One region of the Streptomyces sp. 796.1 genome, then DNA from elsewhere that is predicted to be linked to it. Evidence: riboswitches for the same ligand, from Rfam matches in the RefSeq annotation. Region 1 holds a riboswitch; each other region holds the start of a gene.
The links. Region 1 has a riboswitch for cobalamin ahead of ACMA1D_RS26200 (CoA-acylating methylmalonate-semialdehyde dehydrogenase). Riboswitches for the same ligand answer to the same signal wherever they lie in the genome.
Positions count from the first base shown of each region.

Region 2: another riboswitch for cobalamin. It lies ahead of ACMA1D_RS07430 (hypothetical protein); the one in region 1 lies ahead of ACMA1D_RS26200 (CoA-acylating methylmalonate-semialdehyde dehydrogenase).
Region 3: another riboswitch for cobalamin. It lies ahead of ACMA1D_RS01675 (cobalamin biosynthesis protein); the one in region 1 lies ahead of ACMA1D_RS26200 (CoA-acylating methylmalonate-semialdehyde dehydrogenase).
Region 4: another riboswitch for cobalamin. It lies ahead of ACMA1D_RS04885 (ribonucleoside-diphosphate reductase subunit alpha); the one in region 1 lies ahead of ACMA1D_RS26200 (CoA-acylating methylmalonate-semialdehyde dehydrogenase).

Region 1 is NZ_JBLIWA010000044.1:52,040-54,233, reverse strand. Features, by position in the region: gene ACMA1D_RS26200 (CoA-acylating methylmalonate-semialdehyde dehydrogenase) at 1-1,051, opposite strand, end outside; cobalamin riboswitch at 1,265-1,457, opposite strand; cobalamin riboswitch at 1,831-1,977, shown strand; gene metE (5-methyltetrahydropteroyltriglutamate--homocysteine S-methyltransferase) at 2,159-2,194, shown strand, end outside.
Region 2 is NZ_JBLIWA010000007.1:185,031-187,224, reverse strand. Features, by position in the region: gene ACMA1D_RS07430 (hypothetical protein) at 1-893, opposite strand, end outside; cobalamin riboswitch at 1,026-1,243, opposite strand; gene ACMA1D_RS07425 (NUDIX hydrolase) at 1,544-1,972, shown strand; gene ACMA1D_RS07420 (SRPBCC family protein) at 2,093-2,194, opposite strand, start outside.
Region 3 is NZ_JBLIWA010000002.1:64,901-67,094, reverse strand. Features, by position in the region: gene ACMA1D_RS01675 (cobalamin biosynthesis protein) at 6-1,175, opposite strand; cobalamin riboswitch at 1,344-1,476, opposite strand; gene ACMA1D_RS01670 (hypothetical protein) at 1,788-2,069, opposite strand.
Region 4 is NZ_JBLIWA010000004.1:128,716-130,909, forward strand. Features, by position in the region: gene ACMA1D_RS04880 (TolB family protein) at 1-141, opposite strand, end outside; cobalamin riboswitch at 568-707, shown strand; gene ACMA1D_RS04885 (ribonucleoside-diphosphate reductase subunit alpha) at 865-2,194, shown strand, end outside.

The DNA.
Region 1 (2,194 bases):
CGACGACGAGTTCGGCGCCTTCTCCGACGCCGATGTCCACATAGCGGCGGACCCGGTCGAGCGCGTCCCGGCTGACCAGCGGGCCGAAGTCGGCCTCGGGGTCGTCCGAGCGGCCGATGCGCAAGGTGGCGATGCGTTCCTTGAGGCGGGCCACGAGGGCGTCTGCGGTCTGTTCGCCCACCGGTACGGCGACCGCGATCGCCATGCAGCGTTCGCCTGCTGAACCGTATCCGGCGCCGATCAACGCGTCGACGGCCTGGTCGAGGTCGGCGTCGGGCATCACGATCATGTGGTTCTTGGCGCCGCCGAAGCACTGGGCGCGCTTGCCGTGGGCGGCTGCGGTGGCGTAGACGTGGGCGGCGATCGGGCTGGAGCCGACGAAGCCGAGCGCCTGTACCCGGGGGTCCTCAAGGAGGGTGGTCACCGCCTCCTCGCCGCCGTTGACGACGTTGAGAACGCCGGCCGGCAGTCCTGCCTCGTGGAAGAGTTCGGCGAGCCGCAGCGGTACGGACGGGTCGCGTTCGGACGGTTTGAGGATGAAGGCGTTACCGCAGGCGATGGCCGGGGCCGCCTTCCACAGCGGAATCATGGCGGGGAAGTTGAACGGGGTGATGCCGGCCACCACGCCGAGTGGCGAGCGCAGCGAGTGCACGTCGATGCCGCTGCCCGCGTTGTCGGTGAACTCGCCCTTGAGCAGGTGGGGGATGCCGGCGGCGAACTCGACTACGTCCAGGCCGCGTTGGAGGTCGCCGTGGGCGTCGGCGACTGTCTTGCCGTGTTCGGCGGAGAGGGTGCGGGCGAGCGAGTCGCGTTCCGCGTCGACGAGCTGGAGGAACTTGAGCAGGACGCGGGCGCGCCGCTGCGGGTTCCATTCGCCCCAGACGCGCTGTGCCTGTTCAGCGTCGGCGATGGCCGCTTCGGTCTCCGTGCGCCCGGCCAGTGGGACGCGGGACTGCACGGTGCCGGTGTTGGGGTCGTGGACGTCGGCAAACAGGCCGGAGGTGCCGGGTGTGCGCTTGCCGCCGATGAAGTGGGTGAGTTCGTGGACCATGGGAGGGTGCTCTCCTCAGGTGGGAACCGGGATGGCACGGCAGGCCGACCGACCGCCACCGGATGGGTGTGCGGCGTCGGATGCCGTGGGACGCGAAGGCCGAAGAGCCGTCACGGAACGTCAGGAAGTGGCGTGTCTACGCCGTGCGTTCCGCCGATTCGCCTGGGTCATGGGTAGCGACCGGTGCCATGCGTGTCTGCTCCATCCTCGTGGAAACACGGACCATCCCGCGGCCGGTATCCTGACTCCCGGATCAGCGCGCGCACCCCGCCTTCCCGACGGACGGTCCGTCAGTGGCGTTCCATCTGCTTGAGCACGCACTCCCCGGTCACAGTGGCGGGACCGCGCCGGAATCGCACCGGCTTCCCTGACACCGCGGGCCTTGGCCACGAACATATAGTTGGACGTCCAAGTAAGTCCACCCCCTACTCCCCCGGTTGCCGACCGGCTCACCCTGCCGGCCCACCCGGTGGCCCAGCCCCGCCCGGCCAACAGTTGGCGCGCCGCGCCAGGCCGTCGACCGTTCCTTGCCCGCCCCCGATGTACGGCTCTGACCTGCGCGGGCACCGAGTCCGACGGGTCTGCACGGGCCACCGGGGCACCCAGGCGGGAGGCGTCAGGCACCGCGGGGTGTGCCGGTCCGGCGCACCAGCCAGCGCCTCACCACAGGTGGCCCACCTCACCCACGCCGGCTGGATCACCCGTCCCACCGGCCGGCGTCTGCGGTTAGGCTGACCGGCGCAGCAGGTTCGCCCCGTCCGCCAGGCGGGAGGCGTCGCAAGAGGGAACCCGGTGGGAATCCGGGACTGCCCCGCAGCGGTGAGTGGGAACGACAGTCGTCATACGCACTGGGTCCAGGTGGCCCGGGAAGCGACGGCCAGTAGGTGTCTCGTACGTCAGGGACGCGCCCGCGAGTCCGAAGACCTGCCCGCTGCCCGCGCCCGGGCCACCGTGCGCGGTCGTTTCGGTGACCTCGCGGGAAGGTCGGCGTGCCCACCGGGTGAGCGGTTGTGCTGTCGTGGCGCAGGCGCGGCCATCCGGCTGTTCACTCCTTCGCCCGCCCGGTCTGCCGGGACCTCAGGGATTCATCTCGCGAAGGAGATCTCCGTGACAGCGAAGTCCGCAGCCGCGGCAGCACGGGCC
Region 2 (2,194 bases), on a different contig from region 1:
CTGGCGAACGTCTGCTTGGGCAGCGCCTCCTGGGAGAGCACCGCACTGGTGGTGGCGGCCCGGGCGACGACGGCCGGGTCGCCGGTGTCGAACCCCTTCAACAGGTCGGACAGGCACCGCTCGTACTCCTCGCCGCGCCGCCGGTAGTGGCGCAGCAGCAGCGCGGTGACGGCGCCGGTGTCCACGGTGCCGGGCTCGGTGACGAACGCGGTGTGGAAGCCGATGGCGGTGCCGAGGGTGCGCACCACCCGGTGCCGGGCGCTCAGGTGCAGCGCGAACTCGTCCAGGAAGACGCTGTCGGCCCGCTCGATCGCGGCCAGGATGCCGAGCACCACCTGCTGGTCGTACGGCAGCAGGAAGAGCCGGAACAGACAGCGCAAGGTGGCCACGACGTCGGCGGTCGAACTCGCCATGCCGACGCCGATCCGCAGGTCGGAATGGGTGCTCCAGTGCCCGGGCGGCAGTTGGAGGTCGAACCGGTCGAGGAACAGCCGCACCGCCTTCGCCGCCTTCGCGCCCAGCGGCAGCGGCCCTGGTGGTCCTGCGCCCGGCGTGAAGTACACCCAGGAGTGCCGGTCCACCGGGAAGGAGACCAGGGCGATGTCGGGCGTCGGGCCGGCGCGCAACGGGCCCTGGTAGAGCTCGCCCAGGGTGCCGTGGCAGACGCCGGCGGCGATGGCCGGAACCGGGGTCGTGGTGGGGGCGCCGGGCGGGGGCGCGGGCGCCGTGCGTGGGGGTGGCGCGGGTGCGCCGGACGGAGCTGGGAGCGCGGGCACCGTGGCCGGGGGCGTGGTGGGTGCGGGCGCCGTGTCCGGGAGTGCGGTGGGGGCGCCGGTGGGGGTACGGGGGCGATGCGCCGATCGGCCCGGTTGCGGATCTCCGTGGCCAGGCATGCGTCCTCCCTCGTCATCCCGTGCCCCGAGCGATGACGGGGGAGGGGCGAGGGCGAAGCGCGGGGTGAGGCCCCGCGCAGCCACCTGTACCGCCGACCCAGTCCACGAGGCCACCGTGCACACACCACGTGCACCACGCACGTGAGCAGCGGCAGGTCTTCGGACTCATGGGGCCTGCCGGACTTCCGACGGACAGCTACCGGCCACCGCTCCCGGGCCCGCCGCTGCGGGTCGGACGTCGACGGCGTGAGCTCCCACTCACCGTTGCGGGACAGTCCCGGACTCACACCGGGTTCCCTCTTGCGTCACGCCACTGGTGGATGGCGTGAACCAACTGCGCCTATCAGCGTAGGGGCGCCGCTCCGCAGGGGACAGAGCGAGTTCGCCCGTTGTCCTGATGTAGCGGTGTTGTCCTGATGCAGACGGTAGCTGGAGTGAATCTTGTGGGTGACACTGCTGGGTTGGCCAGGGAAGGGAGGGGCGCGTGGGGGCGGTGTGGTTGTCACCCGCCTGCCCACCGCCCACCGCCCGCCGACTGCCCACCGCTCACCACGCGCCGCCCGCAGGGCACCCGGCCCGCCACCGCCCCGGCGCGATCATGATGGGGCAGCCGGTACGACCGTCGTGGCCGGCATCGAGGGAGGCACCCCGTGGACATCAGGACCCGCGTCTCTGCGTACGCGATCGTCGTGGAGGCCGACCGGCTGCTGCTGACCCGGCTCTCCGCCGCCTCGCCGGTCTTCGCGCCCGGGCTGTGGCACCTGCCGGGCGGCGGCATCGACCCCGGCGAGCAGCCGGCCCAGGCGCTGGCCCGCGAACTCCACGAGGAGAGCGGCCGTACGGCACGCGCCGTCCGGCTGCTGGACGCCAAGAGCTACACCGCTCACCGCAACGGCACGCACTGGCACCTGACCGGCCTCTTCTACGCGGTCGAGCTGGCCCCGGGCACGCTGCGGGTCACCGAGACGGACGGCGCGACCAGCGCGGTCGCCTGGCACCGGATCGCGGACCTGACCCCGGAGGTGCTGTCCCCGGCCGCGATCGACGCACTGGAGTTGCTGCCGCGGGCGGCTGGTTGACGCACCGGGGCCGCCGGCTCGGTTGACGTACCGGGAGCGCCGACGGGCTGGCGTAACGCCTGTCCCACCCCGTCTCGCCCCCACCGCCCCGTCGGCGGCCCACCCGCGGCGCCCCGGCGCCTACCTGCACTCCGTGGTGCGCTTGAGGTCCCTGAGCCAGACCGTCAGCGACTGCGTCAGCTCGGCCCGCAGGCCGTACGGGTCGGCGTCCACGCGCGGGCC
Region 3 (2,194 bases), on a different contig from region 1:
CCCCCTCATCGATCCCCCCTGTGGTTGCCCGCGGTGGCGGCGCCGTACGCGAGCCTGCCTGCGACGCTCGCCGCCAGCGCCAGCGCGCTGACCCGGCGCGAGAGCCGCACCGCGCGCTCGATGTCGGCGACCTCGACGGGCCGGTGCTCGGCGCCCAGCACCGGACGGTGCTCCACGCGGCCTGCGTAGGCGAGGGTGCCGCCGAGCCGCACGCCGAGCGCGCCGGCGAACGCGGCTTCCACGGGGCCGGCGTTGGGGCTCGGATGGCTGCCCGCGTCGCGGCGTACGGTGCGCCAGGCGCGGCCGGGGGCGGGCCCGGCGAGCACCGCGAGCGCGGCGGTGAGCCGGGCACCTGGCCAGCCGACCAGGTCGTCCAGGCGTGCGGACGCCCAGCCGAACCGCAGGTAGCGCGGCGAGCGGTGGCCCACCATCGCATCCAGGGTGTTCACCGCACGGAAGCCGAGCAGCCCGGGGACGCCGCCGACCGCGCCCCACACCAGGGCGCCCACCACCGCGTCGGAGGTGTTCTCGGCGACGGACTCCACGACGGCCCGGGCGATCTGCTGGGCGTCCAGGGCCTGCGGATCGCGCCCGCACAGCCGGGGCAGCGCGGCCCTGGCCGCGTCGAGGTCCCCGGCGGTCAGCGCGGCGCCGATGGTGCGCGCCTCCCGGCCGAGCGTGGTGCCGCCGAGTACGGCCCAGGTGGCGAGCGCGGTCAGCGCGGCCTCGCGCGCGCGGGCGGGCGAGGAGATGCGGGCGAGGGGGTACGGCGCCCGCGGGGCGGCGCTGACCGGGCGGCCGGTGCTCGGGCGCGGCGCAGCAGCCTGGCGCACCGTCGTGGCCCGGCTGGCAGGGACGACGGGGGAGACCGGGGAGGCCGGTACGGGCCTGCCCGCCGGTGCGGTCGACAGGGTGTGCGGAGCCGCCGGGCGGGTGCCGGCCGGGCCGCGCGCCGCCCGGGTCAGCAGTGCGCCGACGAGCGCGGCACCGCCCGCACACACGGCGGTGTGCAGAGCACCGTGCCCGCGGTGATCGCGCCACAGCCGTCGCTCCACGGCGCCGGCGGCACGTCCGAAGGCGGCCACCGGGTGGCCCCGCTGGGGGTCGCCCAGGGCGCGGTCGCCCAGGAAGCCGATGACGGCGCCGTACGCGTACGCAAGGGGGTCGGTACGCATCGGTCAGCCCGCCGTCGTGCCTCGGCGGGGGAGCGGTGCGGGCCGGCACGCCGACCGGTGTGGGCGGCGGCGGGCCGCACGGGCGGCAGGGGGCGCTGGACGGCGGCAGGCCATGGTGGTGTGTCCTCACTCAGGGTCCGCGCCCTGGCTCGACGTGATCGGCGGCGAGAGTCTCCTGGCTCCCGGATCGACGCCGCACCCCGGCCTTCCAGCCCGCGGTGTACGAGCCGTGGCCATGCGCTGGGGGAGCGCTCCCCGGTGACAGTGGCGGGACCGCGCCGGACTCGCACCGGCTTCCTCTCCTGTCGCCGTTTGGCCCCGGAAGTCCACCACGCCCCGGGAACGGCCGTCAACTCGCGGTTGACCTGCACAGAGGCCCGCCGGGCGGGGCGCGACACGGTTCGGTCGCACCCTGCCCGGCGGGCTGGGTGTGGTGGGGCGCGGCCCGACCGCAGCCCATCCGCCGCGGCCCCTGCGGATGTGGACCGGCGGTCGATCGGGCGGAAGCGGTCAGCCGGTTGGGCCAGGTGGCCGGCTGGACAGGGGGCGGGTGGTGCGGCCGTGGCCGTTCGCCGGTGCCGGCCGCGGGAGACCGCGGGGCGGCACCGGCGCTCAGGCCACGATCAGGTGGATGCCGTACCCCACCGCCGCCGCACACAGCGCGAAGCACAGGTAGGCACCGGAGCGGGCCAGCGCGCTGGTACCCGTCGTACCCACGGTGCTCGCCGTACCCACGGTGCTCGCCGTGCCCGCGGCGCCGGTGGCGCCCGGGGCGTCTTCGGCCGGCTTGGCCGAGGTGCCGACGATGCCGAGCGTGAACACGCCCACCAGGGCGACGGTCACCACCAGGCTCACGCCGAAGACCTCGCCGAGTGCGGCCCAGTCGATGTTCATGGCGCTGATTCCTTCGATCGTCTGCGGTGTCTGCGGTGTCTGCGGTGTCTGCGGTGATCTGTGATCGTCCGTGGAGCCCGGGTCGTACGTCGCCCAAGGCGTCCGCTTGACGGGGGCGGCGCGGG
Region 4 (2,194 bases), on a different contig from region 1:
GAAGGTGTCCGAGCGCCCGTCGGTGTCGCCGGGCACCACCTGGTCGGCGTCGGTCGTGAAGGTCAGCCAGCGGCCGTCCGCGCTCAGCGCGTACCCGTAGGACTCGCGCGCCAGTTGGCCGCCGTCGTGCGCCAGGCTCACCCGCTCCGTGCCGGGCGCGCCGGGCCACGCCCTCGCCCCGTGCCGCGCCCCGTGCTGCCCGCCAGCCGGTACCGCCGTGGTCGATGCCGCCGTGGCCGGCCCGGCCAACAGCCCCGCCGCTAACCACGCGCAGGCCACCCCCGCCAGCGCCGTACGCGTTCTCGCTCGGGTGTTGCGCATCCCGTTTCCCACCCCTTCGCCAGCCGATGTCCGCCGTCGTCCGTGAACGGCGTGCGACGCACCCAACTCCGCTCCGGGGCGGGGGTCAACACACCAGGACTGTGGCAAGCCACCAATGCGCGGCCCGCCGGCCGAACCGTTCCGGCCCGTGATGACGGGCCCGACGGGCCGCCAACGAACGCCGCGCATTAGCACATCCGTACGGGATTCCTTCCCATCCGACACAAGATGTGGGGGCGCATGCCCGGGCCAACACAAGATGTATGCTCGTCCTCGCTGTCGCCGCAGGGGAATCCGGTGGAAATCCGGAACTGTCCCGCAACGGTGTACGTGTGCCGTTTTGCGCGCCGTGAGTCCGAGGACCTGCCGACAGTACGCCCATGGCCCGGGGTGCCGCCCCGGCCGCCGGGCGTCGTATTCGTCCGGGCCCCGCGGGTTGGGCCGGCGGACGCTGCGTGGCATGCCGGGACCGCGGTCGCGGCCTGCCCCGCGCGCGCCGCCCCGCCCCGCGTGGCCCCTTGCCGAGCGAGGGAGAGCCACCCCGTGACCATCGCGCCCGCGGACCCCGTTTCACGCGAGTCCGTGCCCGTGTCAGCGGCCGAAGGAGCCGGGACCGCACTGCTGCGGGTCCTGACCGACCTCACCGCCGACCTGCCCGCCACCGACCCGGGGAAGGTCGCCGCCGCCGCGCTGCGCGGTCGCCATCCCGGCTCGGACGAGGCGGAGTTGCGCTCCCTGGCGACCGAGGCGGCGGCCGGTCTGATCGCCGAGGAGCCGCAGTACTCGCGGCTCGCCGCGCGGCTGCTCACCCGGGCCATCGCGGAGGAGGCCGCCGGGCAGGGCGCGGTCTCCTTCTCCGCCTCGGTCGCCGTCGGTCACCGGGAAGGGCTCATCGCCGACGAGACGGCGGAATTCGTACGGGTGCACGCCGCGCGGCTCGACGCCCTCCTGGACGAGACCAACGCCCGCACCGACGGCGCGTCCGGCGTGGGCCGGGCCGACGACCGGTTCGGCTACTTCGGGCTGCGCACCCTGCACAGCCGTTACCTGCTGCGCCACCCGATCACCCGGCAGGTGATCGAGACGCCGCAGCACTTCCTGCTCCGGGTGGCCTGCGGCCTCGCGGACGGCGCCTCCGAGCAGGCGGTGACGGACGTCAGCGAGTTGTACCGGCTCACCAGCTCGCTCGCCTATCTGCCCAGCTCCCCCACGCTCTTCAACTCCGGCACCCGGCACCCGCAGATGTCCTCCTGCTACCTGCTGGACTCGCCGCTGGACGAGCTGGACTCGATCTACGACCGCTACCACCAGGTGGCCCGGCTCTCCAAGCACGCCGGCGGCATCGGCCTCTCGTACTCCCGCATCCGCTCCCGCGGTTCGCTGATCCGCGGCACCAACGGGCACTCCAACGGCATCGTGCCGTTCCTGCGCACGCTCGACGCCTCCGTCGCCGCGGTCAACCAGGGCGGTCGCCGCAAGGGCGCGGCCTGCGTCTACCTGGAGACCTGGCACGCGGACATCGAGGAGTTCCTCGAACTGCGGGACAACACCGGCGAGGAGGCGCGCCGCACCCACAACCTGAACCTGGCGCACTGGATCCCGGACGAGTTCATGCGCCGGGTGGAGGCGGACGCCGACTGGTCGCTGTTCTCGCCGGCGGACGCGCCCGACCTGGTGGACCTGTGGGGCGAGGAGTTCGACGCCGCGTACCGGGCTGCGGAGGCCGCGGGCAAGGCCGTCAAGACCGTGCCGGCCCGGGTGCTGTACGCGCGGATGATGCGCACCCTGGCGCAGACCGGCAACGGCTGGATGACCTTCAAGGACGCCGCCAACCGGACCGCCAACCAGACGGCGGAGCCCGGCGCGGTCGTCC